3 regions of the Arthrobacter sp. 05L421 genome follow, and region 2 is predicted to be linked to each of the others. Evidence: riboswitches for the same ligand, from Rfam matches in the RefSeq annotation. Region 2 holds a riboswitch; each other region holds the start of a gene.
What was found. A riboswitch is a leader RNA that binds a small molecule or an ion and turns the genes downstream of it on or off. The one in region 2 is predicted to bind thiamine pyrophosphate.
Positions count from the first base shown of each region.

Region 1: linked by a shared signal. The riboswitch ahead of AC1DKQ_RS08710 (ECF transporter S component) and the one ahead of AC1DKQ_RS16340 (bifunctional hydroxymethylpyrimidine kinase/phosphomethylpyrimidine kinase) in region 2 are both predicted to bind thiamine pyrophosphate.
Region 3: linked by a shared signal. The riboswitch ahead of thiO (glycine oxidase ThiO) and the one ahead of AC1DKQ_RS16340 (bifunctional hydroxymethylpyrimidine kinase/phosphomethylpyrimidine kinase) in region 2 are both predicted to bind thiamine pyrophosphate.

Region 1 is NZ_JBFTOC010000005.1:131,124-140,643, reverse strand. It holds gene AC1DKQ_RS08750 (Na+/H+ antiporter subunit A) at 1-618, shown strand, start outside; gene AC1DKQ_RS08745 (Na(+)/H(+) antiporter subunit C) at 615-1,175, shown strand; gene AC1DKQ_RS08740 (Na+/H+ antiporter subunit D) at 1,172-2,803, shown strand; gene AC1DKQ_RS08735 (Na+/H+ antiporter subunit E) at 2,800-3,345, shown strand; gene AC1DKQ_RS08730 (MrpF/PhaF family protein) at 3,342-3,620, shown strand; gene mnhG (monovalent cation/H(+) antiporter subunit G) at 3,610-4,029, shown strand; gene AC1DKQ_RS08720 (DUF4235 domain-containing protein) at 4,100-4,363, opposite strand; gene AC1DKQ_RS08715 (heme-degrading domain-containing protein) at 4,403-4,948, opposite strand; TPP riboswitch at 5,135-5,278, shown strand; gene AC1DKQ_RS08710 (ECF transporter S component) at 5,345-5,992, shown strand; gene AC1DKQ_RS08705 (ABC transporter ATP-binding protein) at 6,024-7,694, shown strand; gene AC1DKQ_RS08700 (energy-coupling factor transporter transmembrane component T family protein) at 7,691-8,494, shown strand; gene AC1DKQ_RS08695 (UDP-N-acetylglucosamine 1-carboxyvinyltransferase) at 8,669-9,520, shown strand, end outside.
Region 2 is NZ_JBFTOC010000015.1:34,552-44,071, reverse strand. It holds gene rpmA (50S ribosomal protein L27) at 1-57, opposite strand, end outside; gene rplU (50S ribosomal protein L21) at 119-427, opposite strand; gene AC1DKQ_RS16340 (bifunctional hydroxymethylpyrimidine kinase/phosphomethylpyrimidine kinase) at 831-2,516, opposite strand; TPP riboswitch at 2,499-2,596, opposite strand; gene AC1DKQ_RS16335 (Rne/Rng family ribonuclease) at 2,742-6,014, opposite strand; gene AC1DKQ_RS16330 (vitamin K epoxide reductase family protein) at 6,489-7,160, shown strand; gene ndk (nucleoside-diphosphate kinase) at 7,271-7,684, opposite strand; gene AC1DKQ_RS16320 (DUF4233 domain-containing protein) at 7,793-8,248, opposite strand; gene AC1DKQ_RS16315 (bifunctional folylpolyglutamate synthase/dihydrofolate synthase) at 8,252-9,520, opposite strand, start outside.
Region 3 is NZ_JBFTOC010000001.1:183,797-193,316, forward strand. It holds gene AC1DKQ_RS00770 (TetR/AcrR family transcriptional regulator) at 1-426, shown strand, start outside; gene AC1DKQ_RS00775 (DUF3107 domain-containing protein) at 488-712, shown strand; gene AC1DKQ_RS00780 (hypothetical protein) at 790-1,092, shown strand; gene AC1DKQ_RS00785 (4a-hydroxytetrahydrobiopterin dehydratase) at 1,141-1,812, opposite strand; gene AC1DKQ_RS00790 (thiazole synthase) at 1,866-2,690, opposite strand; gene thiS (sulfur carrier protein ThiS) at 2,696-2,932, opposite strand; gene thiO (glycine oxidase ThiO) at 2,929-4,170, opposite strand; TPP riboswitch at 4,165-4,285, opposite strand; gene thiE (thiamine phosphate synthase) at 4,312-5,007, shown strand; gene AC1DKQ_RS00810 (ferritin-like fold-containing protein) at 5,032-5,703, opposite strand; gene AC1DKQ_RS00815 (RNB domain-containing ribonuclease) at 5,745-7,262, shown strand; gene AC1DKQ_RS00820 (DEAD/DEAH box helicase) at 7,591-9,366, shown strand; gene AC1DKQ_RS00825 (DNA-methyltransferase) at 9,375-9,520, shown strand, end outside.

The DNA.
Region 1 (9,520 bases), on a different contig from region 2:
CTGGCGATGTCCCGGCGGTTCGCTGCCGCCACGACCGACGCGTGGCTGGTGGCCGGCCGGACCCTGGCGCCCGAGCGCCGCTCGATCATCTTCGAGGTGGTCACCCGCCTGATCTTCCACTCGATCATCGTGTTCTCCCTCTACCTGCTCCTCGCCGGCCACAACCTGCCCGGCGGGGGCTTCGCCGGCGGCCTCACCGCCGGCCTCGCCCTGACCATCCGCTACCTGGCCGGCGGCCGCTTCGAACTCCGCGAAGCCACGCCCGTCGGCGCCGGCACCCTGCTGGGGATCGGCCTGGCCACGGCGGCGGCCGCCGGAATGACGCCGCTGCTGCTGGGCGGCCAGGTGTTCCAGAGCGCCATCGTGGAGCTGTGGCTGCCGGTCTTCGGCGACATCAAGTTCGTCACCTCGACGATCTTCGACATCGGTGTGTACATCGTGGTGGTCGGTCTGGCCCTGGACGTGCTGCGCAGCCTCGGTGCGGAAATCGACGAGCACTTCGAAGAGCCCTCCGAAGACGAGGACGGCCTCTCCGAAGACGAGGACAGCGGCGGAATCCCCGCCGAAGCCACCGTCGAGGCGGACGACGCCGAAACCACTTCCAAGGGGAGAACATGAGCGTCAACCTGACCCTGCTGACGGTGATGGGCGCCCTCTACGCCTGTGGCATCTACCTGATCCTTGAGCGCAGCCTCACCCGGGTGCTGCTCGGCCTCATGCTGCTGGCCAACGCCACCAACCTGCTGATCCTCGCCACCGGCGGCTACGCCGGGCTGGCGCCGATCTTCGACAAGGACACCCCGGCGGGGGACTACAACGACCCCCTGCCGCAGGCCCTGATCCTGACCTCGATCGTGATCTCCTTCGCCGTGACGGCGTTCATGCTGGGCATCATCTACCGCACTTGGGTCCTGGCCCGCCAGGACGAAATCCAGGACGACGCCGAGGACCGCCGCGTCGCGGAAACGCCCAGCTTCGATGCCGAGGACGACTCCGTCATCCCGGTGGAGACGTCAGAATTTCCGCTGGCCATGGCCGGCCCCTACGGCGGAGGAACCTCAGATACCGCCGCGGTCATGTCCGGTGGCCGCCCCATCCGGGCTGACAAAGCCGCCTCTGAAGAACAGCCCGGCTCCCTGAACGTTGACCCCAGACCGGAAGGAGGCGAAGAGTGAACATCACCAGCTTTGCCCCGCTCGCCGTCGTACTGCCCATCATGGGCGCCGCCCTGACCTTCCTGCTCATCCACCACCCGCGGGTCCAGCGCGCGGTCAGCATCACCGTCCTGGCCCTGACCCTGCTGCTGGAATGCTGGCTGCTGGCCTCCGTCTGGGAAGGCGGGACGGCCGCGGTGCACATCGGCGGCTGGATGCCGCCCTGGGGCGTCGTGCTCGTGGTGGACCAGTTCTCCTCGCTCATGCTCGTTGTGTCCTCGACCGTGAGCCTTGCGGTGCTGATCTACGCAACGGGACAGGGTATGGCCGACGGCGACCGGGACGCGCCGGTCTCGATCTTCCACCCGACCTACCTGATCCTCGTGGCCGGGGTGTCCAACGCCTTCCTCTCCGGAGACCTCTTCAACCTCTACGTCGGCTTTGAGATCCTGCTGACGGCCAGCTACGTGCTCATCACCCTCGGCGGGACGGGCCCGCGCATCCGGGCCGGCGTGACCTACGTGGTGGTCTCGGTGGTGTCCTCGGTGCTGTTCCTGATCGCGATCGCCATGATCTACGGCGCCACCGGAACCATCAACATGGCGGACCTCGCCATCAAGCTCGGGGACCTCGACCAGGGCACCCGGACGCTGCTGCACGTGATGCTGCTGGTGGCCTTCGGCATCAAGGCCGCCGTCTTCCCGCTGTCCTTCTGGCTCCCGGACTCCTATCCCACCGCGCCGGCCCCGGTCACCGCGGTGTTTGCCGGGCTGCTGACCAAGGTGGGCGTCTACGCCATGGTCCGCACGGAGACACTGCTGTTCCCCGGGGATGCGCTCAACGCCCCGCTCATGGTCGCGGCGCTGCTGACCATGGTGGTGGGAATCCTCGGCGCCCTGGCCCAAAGCGACATCAAGAGACTCCTGTCCTTCACCCTGGTGAGCCACATCGGCTACATGGTCTTCGGCCTGGCCATGTCCACGGTGGCCGGCCTGGGCGCCGCGGTCTTCTACGTGGCCCACCACATCACCATCCAGACCAGCCTGTTCCTGGTGACCGGCCTGATTGAACGCCGCGGCGGCAGCTCATCCATGGACCGTGTGGCCGGGCTGGCCAAGCTCTCCCCAGTTCTGGGGGTCCTGTTCTTCGTTCCCGCCATGAACCTGGCCGGAATCCCGCCGTTCTCGGGTTTCCTGGGCAAGCTGGGGCTGCTTCAGGCAGGCGTCGAATTGGGCACACCACTGGCCTACGCCTTGGTGATCGGCGGCGTGCTGACCAGCCTGCTGACCCTGCTGGCGATCGCGAGGGTCTGGAACCGGGCGTTCTGGCGCAAGCCGGAGGACGCTGAGCACCCCGATCCGGTGCTTCTGGCGGCACCGGCGGACTCCGCCACCGGGGACCGGGCCGGGAAGACGAACGTGACCCTGCTGCCCCGCACCATGGTGGGCTCTACCCTGGGCCTGGTGGTCTTTGGCGTGGCCCTGACGGTTTTCGCCGGGCCGCTGTTCAGGGTGGCCGACCAGTCCGCCGAGGAAATGCTGGACAGGTCCCCGTACATCCAGGCTGTGCTGGGCGAGGACGCGCCGGTGCCGCCCGTGCCTGCGGCGGTTCAGCCCGGGCAGACCCAGCAGCAGGGCGGCGGCAAATGAACCGGAAAAGGATCTCGCTGCGCCAGGAACTGCCGCTGCTGGTGTGGCTTGTTTTTGTCTGGGGAGCGCTGTGGCAGAACTTCAGCCCGGGCAATCTCCTTTTCGGGGCCCTCATCGCCGTGCTCGTGGCGCGTATCTTCTATCTGCCCCCGGTGGAGCTCGGCGGCCGCTTCAACGTCCTCCGAGCCGTGCCCTTCGCCCTCATTTTCCTCGGAAAGGTGGTCGCGGCCAGCCTCCAGGTCCTGTACCTCGCCGTGGTCCGCGGCCCCAACGTGGTCAGCGCCATCGTCGCCGTGCCGCTCCGGAGCCACTCCGACCTGTTGGTCACGGCCACCGGGCATGTGCTTTCGCTGATTCCGGGATCCCTCGTGGTGGAGGTGGACAGGTCAACGTCCACGCTCTACATCCACGGCATCAACGTCCGCAATGCCCAGGACGCGGCCAAGCTGCGCAAAGAGGTCCGGAACACCGAGGCCGGGCTGATCAGGATCATGGGGACCAAAGACGAACTGTCCGCCCTGACACAGGAGATCCCCGCATGATGCAGACCGTCCTGACGGTGACCGCCGTCGTACTTTCCCTGGCCGCCGCGGGGGCGATCATCCGGATCGGACGGGGCCCCTCGCTGCTGGACCGGGTGCTCGCCGCCGACGTGCTGCTGGCCATTTTCGGGGCGGCCCTGTGCATCGACATGGCCGTCAACCGGCACCTCAACAACCTGATGCTGCTCGTTGCGATTTCCCTCATCGGCTTCGTCGGCTCGGTCACCGTGGCCCGCTTCGTGGCCGAGAGGAGGGAGGGCATCCGTGAATCCTGAAACAGTGATCGATGCCCTCTCCGCCGTGTTCATGGTGGTCGGCGCGCTCATGTCCCTCGGCGCCGCGATCGGGCTGTTGCGGTTCCCGGACCTCATGAGCAGGATGCACGCCGCCACCAAGCCGCAGGTCCTGGGCTTGTTCCTGCTGCTGGCGGCCCTTGGCCTGCAGATGCGCACCTGGTGGGTGTGGCCCGTCCTGATGGTTGCCTGGCTCTTCCAACTGCTCACCGTTCCCGTGTCCGCCCACATGGTGGGCCGGGCCGGCTACCGGACCAAGCACCTGCATCCGGAGCTGCTGAGCTCCGACGAGCTTGGGGCCGTAGTCCAGAAAGCTGCCCAGAAAGCCGCCCAGAAAGCCGCGCAGCAGGCAGCCAACCACGCAGTGGACGACGACGACGCTGGCCGCTGAGCCCGTGCGGGGCGCGGCGGCCAGCGTCGTCGGCCATGCCGCGGCCGGTGCCGCGGCTAGCCGAGTCAGGTCAGACGACGTCCTGGGTCTTGGCGAAGCGGGTGATCGCGCGCTGGGTGCCGCGGTTGGCGAGCACCTGGATGATGGCGCTGACCGATGCGGAGATCAGGGCGAAGGTCAGGGCGGAGCGCAGCGTGGTGGGGACGTCGTCCTCGTGGCCCGTGGGCGGCTTGTTGCCCGTGGACTTTTCCCAGATGGTGTCCACCAGCTTGGTGCCGGCAAAGCCGGCCAAGAGGCTGATGCCGGTGCCGAGCAGCTTGATGACGATGTTCATTCTTCGGTCTCCTTGGGACGGGAACGGCTTTCCCCTAGCCTAGCGTTCCGGTGTCAGGACCATCCGCAGGGCCTCGACCACGAGGTCGTGGTCCGCCTTCTGAGGCAGGCCGGAGACCGTGACGACGGCGACGGCGCCCGTGCCGCGCACGTAGATCGGGAACGCTCCGCCGTGGGCGGCGAACTCCGTCTGATCCCACCAGGCGTTGTCCTCGATCCTTCCGCCGGCAGCCCGGGCCCGGAGGCCCACCAGCAGCGACGGGACCTCGTACCGCAGTGCGGTGCGCTTCTTGGCGTTGATCCAGCGCTCGTTGTCCGGCGTGGCGCCGTCCAGTGCGGCATGGAAGAGCACCTGCTCGCCTTTGGTGATGTCGACGGCGATGGGCAGCGAGCGTTGCCTGCCCAGCTCGACCAGGAGGAGGCCGAGGTCCAGGGCATCGTCCTTGCTGAACGCGGCGAACTGGAGCGCATCCATCTCGGCCAGCACGCGGCCGATGAGCGCCGCCAGTGACCCCGGCGGCTGCGGCTCGCTCGAGTCAGGGTCGTATTCCCCGGAGGGATCGTGTGTGGCTGGTGTCTGCGGCAAAATAATCCAGCTTCCCGTAGGTGACGCGGCCGCCCGCTGGCGGGTCCGGGTGTCCGACACGTCGACTCTATCAAGCAGCTTTTCCCGGCCGCGGTGGCCGGCCCTTTCCGGCCCCCGATTGTGACGGCACACCACTGAAAACCCGGCCGTCCGGGTGTAAACTGAGCCAGCCCACAAGGGCGAAATAATTTACGACAGGGGAGCGCCGCCGCCGGGCATCGCCGGAAATATCCGGGGAAACCGTTGGTGGGCGCTGAGAGTGCGGACAGCCGCAGACCCTCGAACCTGATCCGGTTAGTACCGGCGCAAGGGAGTCGAGTTCTCAGGGTGCGCGGAGGGCGGCGGAAGCCGAGGCCAGCCGGAGCACCCTCCCCTCCTGTTCCTCAGGAGGACGACATGACAGATATTTCAGCACAGCATGGTTCCGCCAGCCGTTCATCCGCCCGGCGCGACTACAGCTGGCGGGTGGTGGACATCGTGGTGGCCGCGTTGATCGCCGTTGCCGGCGGCGTCATTTTCTGGGCCTGGTCCCAGGGCGCGAACCTGATTTCCGCCCCGGTCAACGCGCTCTACCCGCCGCTGAGCGGACTGTACGCCGGCGGCTGGATGATCCCGGCGGTGCTGGGCATGCTCATCATCCGCAAACCGGGTGCCGCACTCTTTTGTGAAACCGTCGCGGCCACGGGCGAGCTCATCATGGGTTCGCAGTATGGCACCACCGTACTGATCTCCGGGATCCTGCAGGGCCTCGGCGCGGAACTGGTCTTCGCGGCCTTCCTCTACAAGAAGTTCAACCTGCCGGTGTCCCTGCTCGCCGGAGCCGGCGCGGGCCTCTTCTGCGGCCTGAACGATTCCTTCCTGCCGTGGGGCTGGAACATCGCCTACGCAGCCGGGGACAAGCTCGCCTACATCGTTTTCACCACAATCTCGGGCGCAATCATTGCCGGCGGACTGGCCTGGCTCGCCACCCGCGGCCTGGCCAAGACCGGAGTGCTGGGCTCCTTTGCCTCCCGCAAGGCTGCCACGGAACCCGTGTTCTCCTGATCCCTCCCATCCTAAATTCTGCAGGGAACCCATGAGATCTTCACCAGGCGTCCGGCCGGCCGCCGTCACAGCCCGCGGCTGGGGCTGGCGGCATGCCGGACGGCCCCGACCCGCGGTCAGCGGCCTTGACCTGGACATCCGGCCGGGGGAGCGCGTGCTTCTGCTGGGGCCCTCTGGCGCCGGCAAATCGACCCTGCTCCACGCCCTGGCTGGCGTGCTGGGCGACGGCGCGGCCGGCGCCTCGGGGTTAGCGGGCGACTCTGGCGACGCCGACGAGACCGGAAGCCTGCTGATCGACGGTGCCCCGCCACGGGCGCAGCGCGGCCGCGCCGGGCTTGTGCAGCAGGACCCGGAAACCCAGGTGGTGCTTTCCCGCGTCGGCGACGACGTCGCCTTCGGGGCGGAGAACCTCGCGGTCCCGGCGCCAGAGATCTGGCCGCGCGTGCGCGAGGCGCTCGACGACGTCGGGCTGGGCGGGCTGCCGCTGGACCACCCAACCGCGGCCCTCTCCGGCGGACAAAAGCAGCGGCTGGCGCTCGCCGGGATCCTCGCGATGCGGCCGGGGCTGCTGCTGCTCGACGAGCCGACCGCCAACCTCGACCCGGCCGGCGTCCTGGAGGTCCGGGATGCCGTGGGCCGCTGCCTGGACAAGACCGGCGCCACCCTGGTGGTCGTGGAGCACCGGGTGGGGATCTGGAAAGACCTGGTGGACAGGATTGTGGTGCTGCAGCCCGGGTCCGCCCCGGACTCCGCGGTATTGAACTCCGCCGTACTCATTGACGGGCCGCCGGACCAGGTCCTGGCCGAGGCGCGGGACATGCTCATTGGTGCGGGCGTCTGGGTGCCGGGCTACGTCCCGGCGACCCGGACGCGGCTGCCGGCGCGTAACGCCGGGCAGCTCCTGCTCGCGGCCGACGGGCTCGCGGTGTCCCGCGAGCGGCCGCGGCGCGCCGGGCTGCGCGACGGCTTCCGCACGATCGCGCCGCGTCCGGTCCAGACCGGGGTTTCGGTCCAGGTCCGCGCCGGCGAGGCCTTGACCATCACCGGACCGAACGGCGCGGGGAAGTCCACCCTCGCGCTGACGCTGGCCGGTCTCCTGCGACCCGTTGCCGGGACGGTCTCGGCCGCTCCGGAGCTCGCTGGGGGCGCGGGTGGCCACTCCGGCGGTCACTCTGCTGGCCACTCCATTGGTCGATTCAGCAGCGGCGCCGGAACCGATCCATACCGGTGGAAGCCCCAGCAGCTGATCGCCAGAATAGGCACCGTGTTCCAGGAACCCGAGCACCAGTTCGTCACGGGCAGGGTCCTGGACGAGCTCATGTTCGGCCCCCGCCACCTCGGCTACGGCGAAGACCGCGTGGATGAGCTGCTGGAGCGGCTGCGGCTGACAGATCTCGTGGACGCCAACCCCTACACGCTCTCCGGCGGCGAGAAGCGCCGCCTTTCGGTAGCCACGGTGCTGGCGGCGCACCCGCAGGTGCTGGTTCTGGACGAACCCACCTTCGGCCAGGATGCCAACACCTGGGCCGAACTCGCGTCGTTCCTGTCCGAGCTCCTCGACGCCGGCACCGCCGTCGTCTCTGTGACGCACGACGCCGAATTCAGCGCCGTCCTCGGCGGCACCGAACTCCGCCTCCGGCCGCGAGAAACCGCCGCCGTTCCGGGCCCGGAACTTGAGCTGCCGGAAGGGGCCACGCCATGAGGGACGCACTGAGCCTGCGCGGCAACCATGCGCTGCTGACCCGCGCCAACCCGCTCGCCAAGTTCACGGCGGTCACCCTGATCACCATGGTCCTGGCGCTGTCCATTGACTGGGTCTCGGCGTCGGTGGCGCTGGCCTTCGAGCTGCTGCTCCTGCCGCTGGCCGGCCTGACCTTGGCGCTGCTGTGGCAGCGGGGCTGGCCGCTGATCCTCGCGGCGGCGCTGGGCGGCTGGAGCACCGCCATCCTGGCGCCCGACGCCGGTTCCGTGCTGGTCGACGCCGGGATCTGGTCCATCAGTGCCGGCTCCCTGCAGCTGGGGATCGGCTTCATGCTCCGCGGGCTTGCCATCGCACTGCCTGCGGTGCTGCTGATGAGCTGCACCGACCCCACAGACCTGGCGGACGCCCTGGCCCAGAACGCAAAACTGCCGCACCGGTTCGTCCTGGGCACCTTGGCCGCCATGCGGCTGGTCGGGATCATGACCGAGCAATGGCAGACGATCGGCATGGCCCGGCGGGCCCGCGGGGTGGGCTCGAGCGGTAACCCCTATCAGCGGTTCCGCGCCACCCTGGGCCAGAGCTTCGGCCTGCTGGTGCAGGCGATCCGGAGCGCCTCGCGGCTCGCGGTGACCATGGAGGCCCGCGGCTTCGGCGGCGCCGCGCGGACCTGGGCCAGGCCGTCTACTTTCAGTGGGCTGGACGCCTGGGTGCTGCTGGGCGGGCTCGGCATCGCGGCAGCAGCCGCCGCCGCGGCCCTTGTGGCGGGCACCTGGAACCTTGTCTTCCTCACGCACCAGTAGGCGTCGCCGCAACCGCCGGCGCCACTGGCGAAGCCATTGACGGCACTACTGATTCAAGCGCCACCGTGCACCGCAGTGCGCGGGTTATCGCATGATGCGGGTATCCCTGTGAGATTAACGGCATTCCGGCCGGAATGCCGGGGGTTAATAAATCATCCGTGATATTTTCGGGACATGACTCAACCGACTGCTGAACATGTAGGCCTCCTGCTCCGCGAAGCCCGCGGGGCGAAAGGCTGGACTCAGGGACAACTCGCCGCCGAGCTCGGCACCAGCCAGAGCGCCATCGCCCGGATGGAACAGGGAAAGCAGAACCTGAGCCTGAAGATGATCCAGCGGCTGGAGGCGATCGTCGGGCACAGCATCGTCAAGGTGGGCCGGCCCCAGATGACCCACCTCCGGGTCGAGGGCGGCCGCACGCTGGCCGGTGCGGTGGACGTCAACAGCAGCAAGAATGCCGGCGTCGCGCTGTTGTGCGCCAGCCTCATCAACCGCGGCACCACCACCCTGCGCCGGCTGGCCCGGATCGAGGAAGTCAACCGGATCGTGGAGGTGCTGACCAGCATCGGCGTCGAATGCACCTGGCTCAACGCAAACGACCTCCAGATCCGCCGCCCCGCGGTCCTGGACCTGGCATCCATGGATGTGGAGGCGGCCCGCCGGACCCGCAGCGTCATCATGCTCCTGGGGCCGCTGCTGGACGAGACCGACACCTACCGGCTGCCATACGCCGGCGGCTGCGACCTTGGCACGCGCACCGTGCAGCCGCACATGCAGGCACTGCGCCAGTTCGGCCTGAGCGTGGAGGCGAAGTCCGGGTTCTACGCGGTGCAGGCACCGCCGTCGGACGCCCATGACCGCTCCTTCGTGCTGAGCGAACGCGGCGACACGGTGACCGAGAACGCCATCATGGCCGCAGCCCACCGCCGCGGCACCACCATCATCCGCAACGCCAGCCCCAACTACATGGTGCAGGATCTCTGCTTCTACCTGCAGATGCTCGGGGTGGAAATCGCGGGGGTTGGC
Region 2 (9,520 bases):
CTGGGCGTTGGAGTCACGACCGTTGCGAGTGGAACTCGCGCCTTTTTTATGTGCCATTTGGAATGCCTGCCTTCAAAAATTCTGGGGAATCTGCTGGAACCTGAACGGTAACGAAGAGTTACTTGATACCGGTGATCTTGACCTTGGTCAATTCCTGACGGTGACCCTGGCGCTTCTTGTAACCGGTCTTGTTCTTGAACTTCTGGATGACGATCTTCGGACCACGAAGGTCTTCGAGGATCTCAGCCGTAACCGTTACCTTGGCCAGGTCCGCAGCGGCAGACGTGACTTTGTCACCGTCCACCAGGAGCAGTGCGGGCAACTCAAAGGTGCTGCCGGCTCCACCGGGGACGCGGTTCAGGGTAACGAAGTCTCCAACGGAAACCTTCTCTTGGCGGCCGCCTGCGCGGACAATCGCGTACACCACTGGGGAACTCACTTCTCTCGACGTTTATTACTAGATTTGCGTGCGGAACCTGGAACCAAATTTTATGGACCGGTTCACGCTGTGCCTCAACGCCGGTGGGTTCCCCGGGGGAACCCATGAGCTACCCCCGGAACAAATCCACTTGGAATTCCAAGCAGGCTGTTCACAGGGTCGTAACCCAAGTGTTGGCGTAAGCACCGAAGATCTAGAATACGCTAATTTTGCCTTCGGCCGCAAATGAGGCTGGTTCCGGCGGATAGTCCGTGATAGGCGCCACAACGTCTTGAAGCAAAGATCATGTCAATGTTCTTGACCTTGATCTCGACCGTCTAGATGCTGTGATTCCGCAACGACTTCCGGAACCGTGCCCCACTATCGTACCGGCTGTGCGCGGCAGGTTGTGTCAGGCGTACAGCCGCGGCGCGTCGAAGAAGGCCACTTCGTACCCCGATGACTGGCGGAAAGCCAGTGCCATGGCCTCCCGCTCGCTCCCGGATGCCCGTCTTGCCGCAGTGTCCGTGTACGCGATGGCCTGCCGGGTGGCGGCGGCGAAGTCCTCATCGGCGTACGTCCGCAGCCAGTCGGCGTACGGGTGTGCCACGGAGGCGCCGCCGGCCAGGAACTCTCGGTGCAGGGTGGAACCGACCTCGGCGTAGAGCCAGAAGCACGGCAGGGCTGCCGCCACGAGGACCCCGTAGCTGCCGGACACCGAGGCGGCCAGCAGGTGGTCCACGTAGGACTTCGTCACTGGGCCCAGGGTGGGCGCCGTGGGGCGGGTGCTAAGCCAGGACCGGTGCAGCTCGGACTCGACCTCCAGGCAGGTCTGCGCCGAACGGGCCCAGAACAGCTGTTCGGCCTCGGTGGGGGCGATCGCGGCAGCTCGGGCCAGGACCCGGGAGTAGCCGTTGAGGTAGATGGCGTCCTGGGCGAGGTAGTAGGCGAACTCGTGCTCGGGCAGGGTTCCGTCGGCCAGTCCGCGGATGAAGTCCAGGGCGTAGATGGCGTCAAGATCGCCAGAAGCCCCTTCGCGCAGGGCTGCGGCGAACTCGCCTTCGGCCGGACCGTGTACGTGGCTTGCCTGGCTGACCTGGCCGTGCTGGCCGTTCGCGAGGTGCTGCACGTGGTGGAAGTGGTGGACCGGGCCGTTCCCGGAACCGACGTCCAGGACCGCGGCTTCACGGAGCGCACCCAGCAGCCACGGCTTCACCTCCCGCAACGCCGCTTCCCAGTCCCCCACCCGGGCCTGCACGGTGGCCATGGCCGAGGACAGGGAGCAGCCGGTGCCGTGGCTGTTGCGCGTGGCGATCCGCTCCCCCGGCACCACCACCGTTTCGGTGCCGAGCAGGCCACCGGTGTTGACCAGCGCATCCGGGCAGCCGCCGTCGGCGCCGTTCCCGCCCTGCGCGACGTCGCCGTCATCGCAGTCAGGGCCGGGCCCGTTCCCGGGTTGTCCGCCCTGGAGATGACCGCCCTTGACCAGCACAGTGGTGCCGGTCAGGGCGGCCAGCCGCTTGCCCTGGGCCAGGGCCTCGGCCCAGTCGGCCGCGGCGGGCTCTTTGAGCAGGATAGCGAGTTCGGCCAGGTTCGGCGTGATGAGGTCCGCCAGCGGCAGGAGGGCCTGCAGGGCGGCCTCGGCCGACTCCTGGAGCAGCCGGTCGCCGCTGGTGGCGACCATTACCGGGTCCAGGACGACGACGGCGGGCCGCACCTTCTCCAGCCAGACGCGGACGGCGTGGATCACTGCGGCGTCGCCGAGCATGCCGATCTTGACGGCATCGATGCCGATGTCGTCGCTGATGGCGTCCAGCTGGGCGGTGAGGAACGCGGCCGGGGGCACGTGGACGGCGCGCACGCCCTGGGTATTTTGTGCTGTCAGGGCCGTGATGGCGGCCATGCCGTAGCCGCCGTTGGCTGCGATGCTCTTCAGGTCGGCCTGGATCCCGGCCCCGCCGGACGGGTCGGAGCCGGCGATGGCGAGCACGCGGGGAATGCGCAGCGGCGCGGACGGGGACGGCGGTGAGGACTGGGGGAGCAGAAACTCGCTGGGCGGAAACTCGGACGGATTCGATCTCGCGGACAAGTCAGACATCCCTTCGCCGGTGCTAACCGGACAGGTTCAACGGGTCTGGATCTCAGCCGGCCCGATGCGCGGCACCCCGTGTCAGTGTCCCAGCCTAGCCGTTGCCGCCGGGCTGGCCCGTTAACGCAGCAGCGGGCCCGGGCCGGAGCGGACGTATGTTACGCCCGCTCGGGCCCGGGCCCGCAGCCCGACCGGTCGAAGTGACCGGCCGGGGAAGCGATGAGTCGCGGAGGACTAGAGCTCCGACGCCGGTACGCCGACGCCGAGGATGATCGGCTCGTTACCGGCCGGGACGGAGGCCGGCCTGGCCGCTGCGGGTGCCTTGGCCTCGTGAACAGATCCTGCCGCTGCAGGCCGTGTGGCCTCGCGGTGCTCCACGGAGGTCTCGTTCGCAGCGCCCTGGGCGCGGCTGGCGCTCCGGTTGCGGCGCCCGCGACGGCCACGGGTGGTGGTGTCCGCTGCCCGTGAAGCCGGAGCCTCCGCAGCGCGCACGGTTGCGGGCGCCTCGGGTGCTTCGGTGGCCGGGGCCTGCAACTCGTCCTGCCTAGCGGCCTGCTTGCCGGCCTCGGCGTCGCCCAGGTTGGCGAAGGCCTCGGTCAGCAGGTCCAGGGTCAGGGCCGGTTCCGGCGCGTCCTCGGCGTGCTCGACGAAGGGCAGGGCCACCTGTTCGCCGCCGAACGTCAGCACGGTCGCGGGGCGTCCGGCTGCCTCTTCCGCGGCAGCAAGCTGTGTGACGGCGTCGACGGCGGCCTGGCGGGCCCCGGCGTCGCTGGCAGCGGCTGCCTCACCGTCGTGCAGATGCGCGGCGTGCGCAGCGGCGGCGATGTTCGCCAGAGCGGCACGGGTGGCTTCAGCCTTGGCGTGGCGTTCGGCCTCGGTGGGCTCGGCGTGGACGGCGGCGGGCGTGGCCGGAGCGGTCTCCGGGCCCTGGGCTCCCCTGCCGCGGCGACGGCTCTTGCGCTCCGTACGGGCAACCGGCTGAGCCTCGGTGCGCGGCACGTAGTGCTCCGCGGCAACCGTGTTGGCGCGGCGGTGTTCCACGGGCTCGTCGTGCGTGACGATGCCGCGGCCCGCGCAGGTTTCGCACTGTTCGCCAAAGACCTCCAGCAGCCCGGTGCCCATCCGCTTGCGGGTCATCTGCACGAGGCCCAGCGAGGTCACCTCGGCCACCTGGTGCTTGGTCCGGTCCCGGCCCAGGCACTCCACCATGCGGCGCAGCACGAGGTCGCGGTTGGATTCGAGCACCATGTCGATGAAGTCGATCACGATGATGCCGCCAATGTCGCGCAGGCGCAGCTGCCGGACCACTTCCTCGGCGGCTTCCAGGTTGTTCTTGGTGACGGTTTCCTCGAGGTTGCCGCCGGAGCCGGTGAACTTGCCGGTGTTGACGTCCACCACGGTCATGGCTTCGGTGCGGTCGATCACGAGGGAGCCGCCGGAGGGCAGGAAGACCTTCCGGTCCAGGGCCTTGTGGATCTGCTCGTCGATGCGCCAGGCAGCGAAGATGTCCGTATCCTTGGTCCACTTCTCGAGCCGGCCCACGAGGTCCGGTGCCACGTAGGTGACGTAGGCCTCGATGGTGTCCCAGGCTTCCTCGCCGGAGACGATCAGCTTGGAGAAGTCCTCGTTGAAGACGTCGCGGACCACCTTGATGGTCAGGTCAGGTTCGCCGTAGAGCAGCTCGGGAGCGAGGATCTTGGTGGACGTCGACTGGCTCTCGATGCCCTCCCACTGTGCGCGGAGGCGGTTGATGTCGTGCGTCAGCTCTTCCTCGGAGGCACCCTCGGCCGCGGTGCGGACAATGACGCCCGCGTCCTCGGGCAGGCGGTCCTTGAGGATGCGCTTGAGGCGGTTGCGTTCGACGTCGGGCAGCTTGCGGGAGATGCCGGTCATGGAACCGCCGGGCACGTACACGAGGTAGCGGCCGGGCAGCGAGATCTGGCTGGTGAGGCGGGCGCCCTTGTGGCCGACCGGGTCCTTGGTGACCTGGACCAGCACGGAATCGCCGGACTTCAGCGCGTTCTCGATCCGGCGCTGCTTGCCCTCGAGGTTGACGGACTCCCAGTTCACTTCGCCGGCGTAGAGCACGGCGTTGCGGCCGCGGCCGATGTCCACGAATGCGGCTTCCATGGAGGGCAGCACGTTCTGGACCTTGCCCAGGTAGACGTTGCCGATCAGGGAATCCTGCTGGGTCTTGGACACGAAGTGCTCGGCCAGGACGCCGTCTTCGAGGACACCGATCTGGATTCTGTCGTCGCGCTGGCGGACGATCATCTGGCGGTCCACGGACTCGCGGCGGGCCAGGAACTCGGCCTCGGTGATGACGGTGCGGCGGCGGCCGGTGTCGCGGGATTCGCGGCGGCGCTGCTTCTTGGCTTCCAGGCGGGTGGAGCCCTTGACGGACGTGACGCGGTTGTTGACCGGCGCCTCGGCCATGGCCCGGGGCGCCCGGACGCGGGTCACCGTGTTGGGCGGGTCGTCGCCTTCCCCGCCGGTCAGTTCCAGGTCCTGGTCACCGCGGCGACGGCGACGGCGGCGGCGCGAGGTCACGCCGTCTTCAAGGGTGCCTTCGGAGCGTTCGTCGCCCTCTTCCTCAGAGCCCTCGGCAATGCCTTCGGTCTCGGTGTCGGAATCGGCGGACGTGCGCGTACGCCCGCGACGGCCGCGGCTGCGGCGCCGACGGCGGTTTCCGGCGTCCTCGTCCTCGTCGCCTTCTTCTTCCGCAGGCTCCGCTGCTGCTGCGGCGGCAACGGGGACCGAACGCACCACGGTGCTGAGGTCGGGGGCCTGGAAGATCACGGAAGTGAGGGCACCGGGTTCCATGAACAGCGAGGCGGCCGGGCTGTCCTCGGGCCGGGCTTCGGGCTCTTCGGGCTGGGCTTCTTCGATCCGGGCCTGGGCGGGCTGGGCGTCCGCGGCGGGCGCGTCCACGGGCTGGGCTGCAGCGGCTTCCTCCGGTTCGGCCTGCTCGGCCGGGACGGCTACTGCGGGTACGTCCTCGGCTTTCGGAGCGGCCTTGGCGCGGCTGGCGCGGCGGCGGACCGGCTTCTCGGCGACCGTCTCTGTGACGGCGGCTTCGTCGGAAGCAGCGGCTGCCTCGGGAGCCTCTGCCGCGGCGGAGGCGTTGGCTTCGGGCTCTCCGGCGAAGGCAGGGAGCGGTTCCGGCGCGGCAACAGCCTTGCGGGCACGGGTGCGCCGAGCGGGCGCCTTTGCCGGCGTTTCGGCGGCGTCGGGCGCCGCAGTTTCGGGTACAGCTGCTTCGGGGGCGGTTTTAACGCCGGCTGCTTTGCGGCGGCCGGCGACGGGCTCGTCCGAGCCGGCTGCGTCCGCCAGGGCCGCGGCTTCAGCCACAGCCTCCGCGGCGGCCGCAGCGTTAACCTTTGCGACGGGCGCCTTCCGGCGCGTCCGGACGGCCCTCTTCGGCGCTACCGGAGCCTCTGCTTCCGCAGTTACTGCTTCCCCGGCGACTAGTTCTTCGTTACCGGCTACAACCTGGTCATTATCCATATGTGGCGACACTCCTGCCCCTGATGCGCCGCCACATTCGGCGCCCGTTGGGGCAAATATGCGTCAACACCCGCAGGCATTGACAGAAGTCAATTGGATACCCTCAGGTTCGCACCGGCAGTGGGGTGCGGCAGCCCTGGAGGGCCGGCGAGATTGTTTTGGAACCCGTTGACCTACATGCCACAACCAGGTGCCGTCCAATGGCATTGCGGGACAGCTGGAATCAGAGGATCCGCAGCTCCCTGCTCATCATTGGCGGTCTTGAAACAAAATCGCCGGACCGGAATCCGGATGTGGATCGGGTTCCAGCCACGATCATTGTCTCACAGGAGCCGCCAAAGCTGGCGTAGGCGGGGCCCCGGAGCGCAACAGGTGCGGCAGGGCGGGCACGGGCAGGGGCTGTTCTGCGGCGCCGCCCAGCCTGCGGCGTTACAATCGGGGCCAGAAGCACACGATCAAAAGGACTCATATTCCATGCCCAGCATCTCCAGCACTGCCGGCGACGCGACCGTACACCAACCGGGTTCCGGCCCGGCTCCCGCGGACCGGTCCCTTCCCACGATGACCCGCGACCGCCCGTTCGCCTGGCTCCTCCTGATCACCGGCGTCATTGGCTGGCTCGCTTCCGGGGCCCTGGTGCTGGAGAAGCTGGAGGTCCTCAAGGACCCCAACCACGTCACGGTCTGCGACGTGAACCCGTGGATCTCCTGCGGCCAGGTCATGCAGACGCCGCAGAGTTCCGTGTTCGGCTTCCCCAACATGTTCATCGGGATCGTCGCCTTCGCGGTGATCATCACCACAGCCATGGGTATCCTGGCGGGCGCGAAATTCGCCCGGTGGTACTGGCTGGGGCTTCAGGCAGGGGTGACGCTGGGCTTCGCGTTCGTGGTCTGGCTCTGGTCCCAGGCCCTGTACGCCATCCACATCCTCTGCCCGTTCTGCATGATCGTCTGGGCCGTGATGATCCCGTTGTTCGTCTGGGTGAGCGTCCGCAACATCTCCCACGGTGTGATCGCGCTGCCCGCCGGTCCCACCAAGATCATCGGCGACTCCGGCTGGATCCTCACGGCACTGCTGTACATCGCCGTCATCGCGACCATCTTCTTCGCCTTCATCCAGGTTTTCATCGGGACCTCCGGCTACTAAGCGCTCCAAAACGCCGCGAGACGACAGAAAAGGCCAATGTTCGCTCGCGTTCATTGGCCTTTTCTGTCGTCTCGGTCTCTCACATGGTGAGGTCCGCGTCAGGGGTTCCCCTAGAACCAGATCTTGATCTCGCGCTCGGCCGATTCCACCGAATCCGAGCCGTGGACCAGGTTCTGCTGCACCTTCAGGCCCCAGTCACGGCCGAAGTCGCCGCGGATGGTGCCGGGCGCCGCCGTCGTGGGGTCCGTGGTGCCGGCGAGGATACGGAAGCCCTCAATCACTCGGTGGCCCTCGAAGATCGCGGCGACCACCGGGCCGCTGAGCATGAACTCAACCAGCGGCTCGTAGAACGGCTTGCCGACGTGCTCCTCGTAGTGCTGCTCCAGCAGCTCGCGGTTGGCATGGACCTTCTTGAGCTCGGCCAGGGTGTAGCCCTTGGCTTCGATCCGGCTCAAGATGGCGCCGGACAGGTTGCGGGCGACGCCGTCGGGCTTGATCAGGACGAGGGTGCGCTCAATGCTCACAGCTGCTCCAATGTGTTGGGGTGGGGTTCGGGTCAAGTCTACGGGGTGCGGGCTAACGCGCCTGGCGCAGGTACAGGCGCAAATTCAGGCTCAGGTTTCGGCGCAGGTTCAGGCGCCGTTTGTGGGTGCGGGTCCCTGGGGGTGGGCCGCATCCCAGTCAGCCTGCTCGCGCTCCCGCTGCGCGGCTTCCTGGTCAATCCGGATGCCGGTGCGGATCCCGTACCACCAGGCCACGGCGAAGAGCGCGCCGACGAGGTACATGGCAGGTTCCACGAGGCCGCCCAGGATCAGGACGAGCTGCAGGACCCAGCCCAGGGCCACTCCCCACGGCTTCGAGAGGACCGCGCAGGTGAACACGTAGACCAGGCACAGGCCGATCCCCACCGCGAAGACCAGGCCCGCAGGATATTCGTTCCGGTGCAGGCCAAAGACGGCCAGTGTCCCGAAGAGCACCACGAAGGCCTCCAGCAACAGGACCGTGGAGGCGAACATGACCTTCGTGGAACGCCGCTTCTTGGGCATGCCCGGGCGCCACTCGCGCTGGGCTTTGGTGAGTTTCGCCATTGCTTACGCGTCCGCCTTTCCGAGCAGGATCCGGGCGTCCGCAACGAGCGTGATGGAACCGGTCACCAGGACCCCGCCGGCGAGCTCGTCATCGGCCTCGGCGCGTTCCACGGCCCATTCAAGGGCGTCGTCGAGCTTTGCGGCGACGTGGATGTTGTCCTCACCGAAGCCGAGGTCAAGGGCGGTCTCGGCCAGGTCCTCGGCCGGGACGGCGCGGGGCGAGTTGGACTCGGTGAAGCAGTATTCGGTGGCCAGTCCGCCCAGGGATTCCTTGAGCTGGCGCAGGATTTCCTCGGCGTCCTTTTCCCGCAGCACCCCCACCACCACTACCAGCTTGGTGAAGTTGAAGGCCTCGTGGATCGCCTCGGCGGAGACCCGGATGCCTTCCGGGTTGTGGGCCGCGTCCACAATGATGGTCGGCGCGGTGCGGACCACCTCGAGCCGCCCTGGGGAGGTGACGGAGGCGAAGGCCTCCTGCAGGATTTCGGCGTCGATCGCCTTTTCCCCGCCGAAGAATGCTTCCAGCGCGGCAATCGCGACGGCGGCGTTCTCGGCCTGGTGCGCGCCGTGCAGCGGCACCAGCAGGTCCTCGTAGCGGCCGGCGATGCCCTGGATGGTGACCATCTGGCCGCCCACCGCGACGGTGCGGGATTCGACGCCGAACTCCACGCCCTCGAAGCGGAACGGCACGCCGACCTCCTTGGCCTTCTCCAGCAGGACCTGGGCCGCGTCGACGGGCTGCGCCGCGCTGATGAGGAAGCCGCCGGGCTTGATGATGCCGGCCTTCTCGTAGGCGATGTCCCCCGTGGTGTCGCCCAGCAGTTCGGTGTGGTCCAGGGAAATCGGGGTGATCACGGCCACCTGGCCATCGCCCACGTTCGTGGCGTCGGTGATGCCGCCCAGGCCCACTTCCATGACCGCGACATTGACCGGCTGGTCGGCGAAGACCGCGAAGCCCAGGATGGTCAGGCACTCGAAGTAGGTTAGCCGGGGCTGGCCCGTTTCTTCGAGTTCGCCGTCCACGATCTGCAGGTAGGGCCGGATTTCGTCCCAGATCCGGACGAAGGTCTCATCCGGCACCGGGGCGCCGTCGATGCTGATCCGTTCGGTGACCTTGGACAGGTGCGGGCTCGTGTACCGGCCGGTGCTCAGGCCGTGGGCGCGCAGTCCGGCCTCGATCATCCGGGCCGTGGACGTCTTGCCGTTGGTGCCCGTGACGTGGATGATCGGGAAGGCCTTGTTCGGCTCCCCCAAGATTTCCATGGCACGGTG
Region 3 (9,520 bases), on a different contig from region 2:
TACCTGGCATTGCTGGACAGCCACCTCAGCACCCTGATCGATCTGCTGCTTGGCGCCCTGAATTCCACCACGGACAATGACGAACGCGTCCAGGCGGTCATGCGCGCCTACTTCCGCTTCATTGCCCACGACGACCAGGCGCACCGGCTGGTCTTCGAATCAGACCTGATCAACGATCCCGACGTCAGTGCACGGCTGGAAACATTCAACAAGACCTTTGCCGACGCCGTCGCCCGCGTCATCGCCGAGGACACCAAGCTGCCCGAACTGGAAGCCCGGCTGCTGGGCCGCGGGCTCGCTGGAATGGCCCAGGTGAGCGCCCGGTACTGGTTGGAAACGGCCGGGAACCTGGATCTCGATGTAGCCAGCGACCTCATCTACCGTTTAGCTTGGCGCGGAATCTCCCGCTTCCCCAAAGAGACCTAGACTACAAATAGAGATTGACCTTAGACATTTTTTGGACGTTGATTGGCTGGGAGGCCTTGCTGTGGAAGTAAAGATTGGTATTCAGAACATTGGCCGCGAACTTGTCCTTGAATCGACACAGGACGCCGACGCCGTCGCCAAGGTGGTCGGCGACGCGATCGCCAAGGGCGGCGAACTGCGGCTGAAGGACGACAAGGGCCGCCTGGTGATCGTCCCCGCCAACGTTCTGGGCTACGTGGAAATCGGTGCAGAAGAGGCCCGCCGCGTCGGCTTCGGCGCCCTCTAGCCCGAGCGTTTAGCCCCGGCGTTTCTCCACTGTCGTTTCTTCATTGTCGTTTTCTTCACCAGCGTGAGGTGTCCTGAATGCTTTCCCTGATTGTGGTTGCCATCGTGACCGTTGCTGCGGGCTTTGTCGTGTGGGCCAACGACAAGCGGCACACGAAATACGGTGTCAGCGTCCCGGCGGGAGTCGCTGCGACCGTCGGCATGCTGAGCTGGATCATCTTCATTGCGGCCGGACTTGGCTACCAGCCAGGCCTGACCTGGATCCCGTGGATCCTGCCGATGCTCCTGGGCACCGCGGCCTCGATCGCGTCCGTGGTGTACCTGGGCAAGACCCGGACCCGGCAGGACACCGAGCGGCTCACCGCAATCCTGAAGCTCTAACGGCCCCTCCGGGGGCACCAGCAGGCGGGGCATCGGCAGGGCAGTGCCCTACGCCGGCAGGTCCGGTCCGTGGCCGTCCTCGGTACACAAGCACAGCCGGTTTCCTTGCGCATCCGTGACCACCACCCAATGGGGTGCGTGGTCACGGTTGATTAATGCCCCGGTAGCCGCGGTCTGGTCCAGTACGGGCCCGGATTCGGCCTGGCTCCGGTGGATGTCCACATGGATGCGGCTGGCCCTTGGGGTGGTCGTTTCCCGGAACCGGAGCGAAGGGCCGCGGCCGTAGGGGTCCGTGAGATCCCCGAGTCTGCCCTTGCGGTAACCGAGGGCGACCCGCCAGACCTCCGAAATCCCGGCGGGATTCTCCGAATCGATGGCTACTTCCACGGTCCGGTACAGCCCCGGTTGCGCGGTGGCAGCGACTGCGGCGGCCGCCGCACTGGCCGCAGCGGCCGCCTTGACGTCCCGCTGCGTCACCTCGGAGCCGACGTCATGGGAACTGTAGCGAAGAAAGACCCGGTTGAAGCGCCAGTCCAGGTCCGGGTGGTGGTTCTGCTCTTCGGCGAGGCGCCCGACGGCGGCGATCAGCTCGAGTGCCGCGGCCGCCGTCGGCGCCTTGTACACGGTCACCAGCCCGCCGAGGCGGTACCGCCAATCCGGCAGGCCTGCCAGCGCTTCGTCGAGTTGTGGGCGGGTGAGGATGTCATCCGTGGCTGCCATGACAGTCTCCTTCACTGGTTGACCGACAAGACGGCCTACCGGAGCGGCCGGACTCAGAGGAACTCGGCCCGGCCTTCCATCGCCGAGGACGCCAGCGCGTGCTCGCGGCGCGGGATCCTGCCAGCCTTTTTTGCCAGCCTACCGGCGATGACGGCATGCTTGAAGGCCTCGCCCATGAGCACGGGATTCTGCGCCCGGGTCACGGCCGTAGCCAGCAGCACGGCGTCGCAGCCCAGTTCCATCGCCAGGGCCGCGTCCGAGGCTGTGCCGATCCCTGCATCCAGCACCACGGGCACGGACGCCCGCGAGACGATCAGCTCGATATTGTGCGGGTTCAGGATGCCCAGGCCGGTGCCGATCGGGGCGCCCAGCGGCATCACGGCCGCCGCGCCGAGGTTTTCGAGCCGGAGGGCAAGCACGGGATCGTCGTTGGTGTAGGCGAAGACCTTGAAGCCGCGCGCCACGAGCTGTTCGGTGGCGTCTACGAGTTCGACGGCGTCCGGCAGCAAGGTGTGCTCGTCGGCAATGACTTCGAGCTTGACCCAGTCCGTTTCCAGGGCTTCCCGGGCCAGCTCGGCGGTGAGAACGGCGTCCCTGGCTGTGAAGCAGCCGGCCGTGTTGGGCAGCACCCGGATCCGGTGATTCTCCAGCAGCTGAAACAGAGAGCCGGTCTCCGCTGGCGAATAGCGGCGCATTGCCACGGTGGTCAGCTCGGTGCCGGAAGCCACGAGCGCCGCCCCCAGCCCGTCCAGGCTCGGCGCACCGCCGGTGCCCATGATGAGGCGGGAGCCGAGCGTCACGCCGTCGACCACGAACGGGTCGGCCACTGCCCCGGCCGCGGGTGCGGCTGGTGTTGCTGCCAACGTTGTCTCGATCATGCTGGTCATCCTCCCTGGACTGCCGTGACAAGTTCGACGTCGTCGCCGTCGGCGAGCGCCGTGGCGTGCCACTGGCTGCGCGGCACCACCTCAGCGTTGCGGGCCACGGCGACACCGAGCTTGCCCCCGTCGGCAGCCCGGCCGTCGGGGCCGATGCTGCGGCCAGTGAGCTGGCTGACGAGAGTGCTGACGGAGGCGCCGTCGGCGACGCTCTGCTCCGTTCCGTTCAGTCTGATGTTCATGCTGCTTCCTTCTTGGGGCTGTCCCCGGACGTGTCCGGGGTGCGGGAAAAACGGTCGGGGCGGAACCCATCCCAGCGCGGGTCCGGCGTCCCGTCCATGAGTTGCCGGCACACGGCCGCAGCCGCGGGGGTCAGCAGGACGCCGTGCCGGAAGAAACCGGTGGCGATGATGAGCCCCGGGACGTCCCCACCGTCCGGGCGGGCGACCCGTCCCAGCAACGGGGCGTTGTCCGGCGTGCCGGGCCGGGCCCTCGCCGCGGCTTCCAGCAGCTCCAGCTCGGCGACCGCGGGCACCAGCTGCTGGGCATCCCTTAGCAGCTGGTAGACGCCGCCGGCAGAAACCGCATGGGGATCCGACGGCCCGTCCTCACGCTGGGTGGCTCCGATCACCACGGTGCCGGTCTGGCGGGGAACGATGTACACCGGGACCCCGCGCACCATGCCCCGCACGGTGGCCGTGAGCAGCGGCAACAGACGCGGGGGCACGCGAAGCCGGAGGATGTCGCCATAGACAGGCCGCAGCGGCAGCGCCAGCCCGGCGGGCAGGTCCTCGAGCCCGGCGGCGCCAAGGCCGTTGGCGATTACCGTTTCCGCAGCCCGCACGGAACCGCCGCCCGCGAGCCGTACCCCGGCAACCGTGCCGTCCTGCCACAGCAGGCCCGCCGCGCGCCGCCGGACAAAGCTCCCGCCCTCCGCGCCGAGCACGCTGGCGAGCCGGGTGAGCAGCAGCCGGGGGTCCACCTGGTGGTCGGCCGGGATGTCGAAGGCGCAGGAGATGCCCGGGCTCAGCAGGGGCTCCCGGCTGCGGGCCTCGCGCACTGTCAGTGGTTCCACGGTGAGGCCGCAGGCCTGCTGGACCTCCCTCAGGTCCGCGAGCGCGCGCCGGTCCGCCGCGTCGGCCCCGACCGCGAGGGTCGACGTCGTCAGGTAGCCGGTACCGGCCAGGGAATCCGCGCCGCCGGCGTCGAGGCCGGCAGCGAATCCGGGCCACAGCCGGGACGACTCAAGCATCAGTTCCAGCAGCTGCTCCTCCTGGTAATGCAGCTCGCTGACGGGGGCCAGCATGCCGGCCGCGGCCCAGCTGGCTCCGCTGCCGGGAGCATCGTCGATCAAAACCACAGACCGGCCCGAGCGGCTGGCCTCGAACGCGATGCCATGGCCAATCACCCCGCCGCCGATCACGGCAACGTCGGCGGCGTCATTTGCGGCGGCGGCTGCGCGGCCGGCTCGTGTGCCCATAAAAAAATTCCTTCCCTACGCCGGTACTAGCCGGATCAGGTCAAGCGGTCGGCTCTGACGCCCTCTCAGCCCTGCAGCAGCGACTTGGCTGCTGCGGGCTCCCGCGGTATGCGCCCAGTTTAGAGGAACTAGGCTGGACCCATGAGCCAGGACCCCCTCCACACCACCGCCCGCCTCTACTTGTGCACTGACGCCCGCAGGGACCGCGGCGACTTCGAGGACTTCGTTGACGCCGCCTTCGCCGGCGGTGTGGACATCATCCAGCTGCGCGATAAAACACTTGAGGCGGCCGAGGAACTCGAACTCCTGGAGGTCCTGCACGCCGCGGCCCAGCGCCACGGACGGTTGTGGGCCGTCAACGACCGGGCGGACATCGCGTCCTTGTCCGGGGCACCCGTGTTCCATATCGGCCAGAAGGACATTTCGCTCGACGCCGCCCGCGGCTTCCTGGGCAAAGACGCCGTGATCGGCCTGTCCACCCACAGCCCGAAACAGGTGGACGCCGCCATTGCTGCCTCGCCCGGCCGCAAAGGGCTCGACTACTTCTGTGTGGGCCCCGTCTGGGCGACGCCCACCAAACCGGGACGCGCCGCCGTCGGCCTCGACCTGGTGCGCTACGCCGCCCAGGCGATCGGCCGGGCGGACGCTGAGGGAACCGGCAAGGTGGACGGCGTCATGCCCTGGTTCGCGATCGGCGGGATCGACCTCAGCAACGTTGAGCAGGTAGTCGAGGCCGGCGCCCGGCGGATCGTGGTGGTCCGGGCGGTCACCGACGCCCCTGATCCGGCCCACGCCGCAGGTGCGCTGCTGGCGGCGCTGGACGCCGCGGCATCTTAGGCAGGTTCCCGGCCTGCACTGAACCTAGCCGGCGAGCCCCAGCCCTGCCATCCGGCGGGCGTGGTTCGCTGCGAGTTCGGCCGTCAGGCCCCTGACCAGCTCCCTGGCGCCGGCGTCGTCCAGGCCCGAGAGCCCGGCGAGGAACGCGTGCTCAAGGCTGAGCCGCTGGGCATGGGTCAGGACCTCGCCCAGCAGGCGCCTGGCCCACAGCGCCAGGCGCGACGCCAGCCGGGGATCATCGGCCAGGGCCGCCTTGAGCCGCTCCTGGAGCACGGCCGTGGACTCGCCGGTGGAGCGGACCTGCCCGATCAGCTCCCGGGTCCCGGCGTCGACGTACCGGCCGACGGCGCGGTAAAAGTCCGCGGAGACGGTGTCGATCACGTAGGCCTTCATGAGCGCCTCATACCAGTCCGCCGGGCGCGTGCGCTCGTGGAAGTGGTCCACCGACGGCTGGAACGGCAGCATGACAGCCTCGGTGTCCAGGCCCATGTGCTCGATCCGGGCGCGGACCAGTTCGTAATGCTGGAACTCGACCACCGCCATGCTGCCCAGCACCGCACGGTCATGCAGCGTGGGCGAATACCGGGCACTCGAGGACAGCCGCTCGAAGGCGGAAAGCTCGCCGTACGCCAGGACCCCCAGCAGATCCGCCACCAAGCTGTTGTAGAGGGCAGGATCGTCCGCAGTTGCGCTCATCATCCAAGACTAATAGCGGAAATCGGGCTACCCTGATTTTCGTGTCACATCATCGCCTGACCCCCAGTGTCCACGAGCAGCAGAACCAGCTTGCCGAGGCTCTCAAGGCGTTGCGCACCACGCTGGAACTGCCCGGTCCGTTCCCCGAGGGCGTGCTGCGCGACGCGGAAGCAGCGGTGGCCGAGCACAAGCTGCCGGACCTGGACCTGACGCACGTCGAGTTCGTGACCATTGATCCGGCATCGTCCACCGACCTCGATCAGGCCCTGTTCATCGAACGGAGCAACGGGGGCTACAAGGTGTTCTACGCCATCGCCGATGTCCCCTCCTTTGTCGCCCCGGGCGGGGCGCTCGACGCCGAGACCCGGCGCCGCGGCCAGACCTTCTACACCCCGGACGGCCGGATTCCGCTGCACCCGGAGATCATCAGCGAGGCCGCCGGCAGCCTGCTCGCCGGGCAGTTGTGCGCGGCGTTCGTCTGGGAGTTCGAGCTCGACGCCGCCGCAGAGGTGACCGCGGTCCTCGTGCGCCGGGCGCAGGTCCGCAGCCGGGCCAAGCTCAACTACAAGGGCGTCCAGGCCGAGCTCGACGCCGGCACCGCGTCCCCGGTACTGCAGTTGCTCAAAGAGGTGGGCATCAAGCGGGTGGAGCAGGAACGCCTGCGCGGCGGCGCGAGCCTGAATATGCCCGAACAGGAGATCCAGCAGCTGCCCGACGGCGGCTACCGGATCGTGGCCGCCCCGCCGCTGCCGGTCGAGGACTGGAACGCCCAGATTTCACTCATGACCGGGATGGCCGCCGCCGCTCTCATGCTCCGGGGCAAGGTGGGCATCCTGCGCACCATGCCCGCCCCGGATGAGGCGTCGCTGCGGCACTTCCACCGCCAGACCCAGGCCCTCGGCAAGCCCTGGGATGGGGAAATGCGCTACGGCGAGTACCTCCGGACCCTGGACCCCATGGACCCCCGGCAGCTGGCCATTGTGCATTCGGCCGGGATGCTTTTCCGCGGTGCCGGGTACACGCACTTCGACGGCAACGTGCCGGGAGCCGCCGTCCAGTCCGCCATCGGCGCGGCCTACGCCCATTCCACGGCGCCGCTGCGGCGGCTGGTCGACCGTTTCGTGCTGGTGATCTGCGAGGCCCTGAGCAACGGCACCGAAGTTCCGGCCTGGGCCCGGGAGGCCCTGCCGTCCCTGCCGGCCATCATGGGCACCTCGGACCAGCTCGCCGCGAAGCTGGAGCGGCTCTCGCTGGACACCGTGGAGGCGGCGCTGCTGGTCAACCACGTCGGCCAGGAATTCGACGCCGTCGTCATCTCCGGCCCCAAACCGGCGAAGAGCGCGAACGGCAACACAGCGGTCAGCGTCAACGGGAATGGGAACGGGAACGGCGGCAAAGCCAACGGCAACGGGAATGGTCCCTCCGGGATCGTCCAGATCGCCGAGCCCGCCGTGACCGCACGATGCCCGGGCGAACTGGAACCGGGCACTCAAGTCCGGGTCCGGGTGCTGTCAGCGGACATCGCCACCCGCGAAATCGAGCTGGAGCTCGTGGGCTGACGGTCCGCTTCAGGCCCGCTATCGGTCCGCGGCCGGCACCACTCCGCGGCGCGATCACGGGTCCAGTCGAGGATCCGTGCCTTGTACAGCTAGACTGGAGAGGTAGAAATGGATGCCCGGTCGTTGATTTCCATGATTTTCGAATTCAACAAGCCCGCCCCTACGCGATCTTGAGATACACCCGCTGGTCCCCAGTGCCAGCATTTAGATAGCCCGCGATCGGCTTCCACTGGAAATGCTTGCGCGCCTGAGCGTGCTCCGGAACGGCCACTTTGGCCGGCCCCGTTGAGCAAGCAGCGCAGCCCAAAATGAATAAGGAAACTCCCCTGTGAGTGAATTGCACACGCACCAGCTTCTGACCGATGAGTCCGGCACGGAGACCATCGAGCCCGAAGAGACCATTATCTCGGACGAAAAGCCGCACGAGATTGCCGAAAAGACCTTCGCCGACTTCAACGTCCGCGCGGACATTGTGGAGTCCCTGGCCGACGCCGGCATCACCCACCCCTTCCCGATCCAGGCCATGACGCTGCCGGTCGCACTGGCCGGGCACGACATCATCGGCCAGGCCAAGACCGGTACGGGCAAAACCCTCGGCTTCGGCATCCCGGCGCTGCAGCGCGTCGTCGGCCGTGACGACGCCGGTTTCGACAAGCTGGCCGTTCCCGGCGCCCCGCAGGCCCTGGTGATCGTGCCCACCCGCGAACTCGCCGTCCAGGTTGCCAAGGACCTCGAGAACGCCGCGAAGAAGCGCAACGCCCGCATCGCCACCATTTACGGCGGCCGCGCCTACGAGCCGCAGGTCGAGGCGCTGAAGAACGGCGTCGAAGTCGTCGTCGGCACCCCGGGCCGCCTGATCGACCTCTTCAAGCAGAAGCACCTGAGCCTGAAGAACGTCAAGATCGTCATCCTCGACGAAGCCGACGAAATGCTGGACCTCGGGTTCCTGCCGGACGTTGAGACCCTGATCGCCGGTACCCCCGCGGTCCGCCAGACGCTCCTGTTCTCGGCCACCATGCCCGGCCCGGTCATCGCCATGGCCCGCCGCTACATGACCCAGCCGACCCACATCCGCGCCGCGGACCCCGACGACGAAGGCCTGACTAAGCGCGACATCCGCCAGTTGATCTACCGTGCCCACAGCATGGACAAGGTCGAAGTCGTCGCCCGCATCCTGCAGGCCCGCGGACGCGGCCGGACCATCATCTTCACGAAGACCAAGCGCACCGCCGCGAAGGTAGCCGAAGAACTGGTGGACCGCGGTTTCGCTGCGGCTGCCATCCACGGCGACCTCGGCCAGGGCGCCCGCGAACAGGCGCTGCGCGCCTTCCGCAACAACAAGGTGGATGTCCTCGTCGCCACCGACGTCGCCGCCCGCGGCATCGACGTCGACGACGTCACGCACGTGATTAACTACCAGTGCGTCGAGGACGAGAAGATCTACCTGCACCGCGTCGGCCGCACGGGCCGCGCCGGCAACAAGGGCACCGCCGTGACCTTCGTTGACTGGGATGACATGCCGCGCTGGGGGCTAATCAACAAGGCCCTGGGCCTGAGCTACCCCGAGCCCGTGGAAACCTATTCCTCCTCGCCCCACCTGTTCGAGGAACTCGATATCCCCGCGGGCACCAAGGGCCGGCTCCCCCGCGACAAGCGCGTGCTGGCCGGCGTCGACGCCGAAGTCCTCGAGGACCTCGGCGAGACCGGCAAGAAGAACTCGCGCACCAGCGCAAAGGACAGCGGCCGTGACGGCGCCCGCGAAGGCAGCCGTACGGGTGGACGTGACGGCGCCCGCGAAGGCAGCCGCACCGGCAGCCGCGAGAGTGCCCGCGAGGGCAGCCGCACCGGCGGCCGCGACTCGCGCCGCAGCGGCACGGAGGCCGGCGGACGCTCTGGCGACCGCCGTCGCCGTCCCGCCGAGGCCGAGACCGCAACGGCGTCCGCCGCCAACGGACAGGGTCCGGAAACTCCTGCCGCCGCAACGGCGAAGGCCCCCACCGAGGTGGACCGGGCGACCCGCGCCCGGCGCCGGACCCGCACGCGCCGCCGCAACGGCGAGGTAGTGGCCGGGGGCGACGCACAGCCGAGCGGCGCCGAGGCCTAATCCCCTCCATGACTGACACCGTCTGGGCGCCGGACGGCAGCAATCTGGTGGTTCACGCGGACAACGCGGAATACCTCCCCACGCTGCCGGACGGCGCCTTCACACTGATATACGTGGACCCCCCTTTCAACACCGGCCGGGTCCAGCGGCGCCA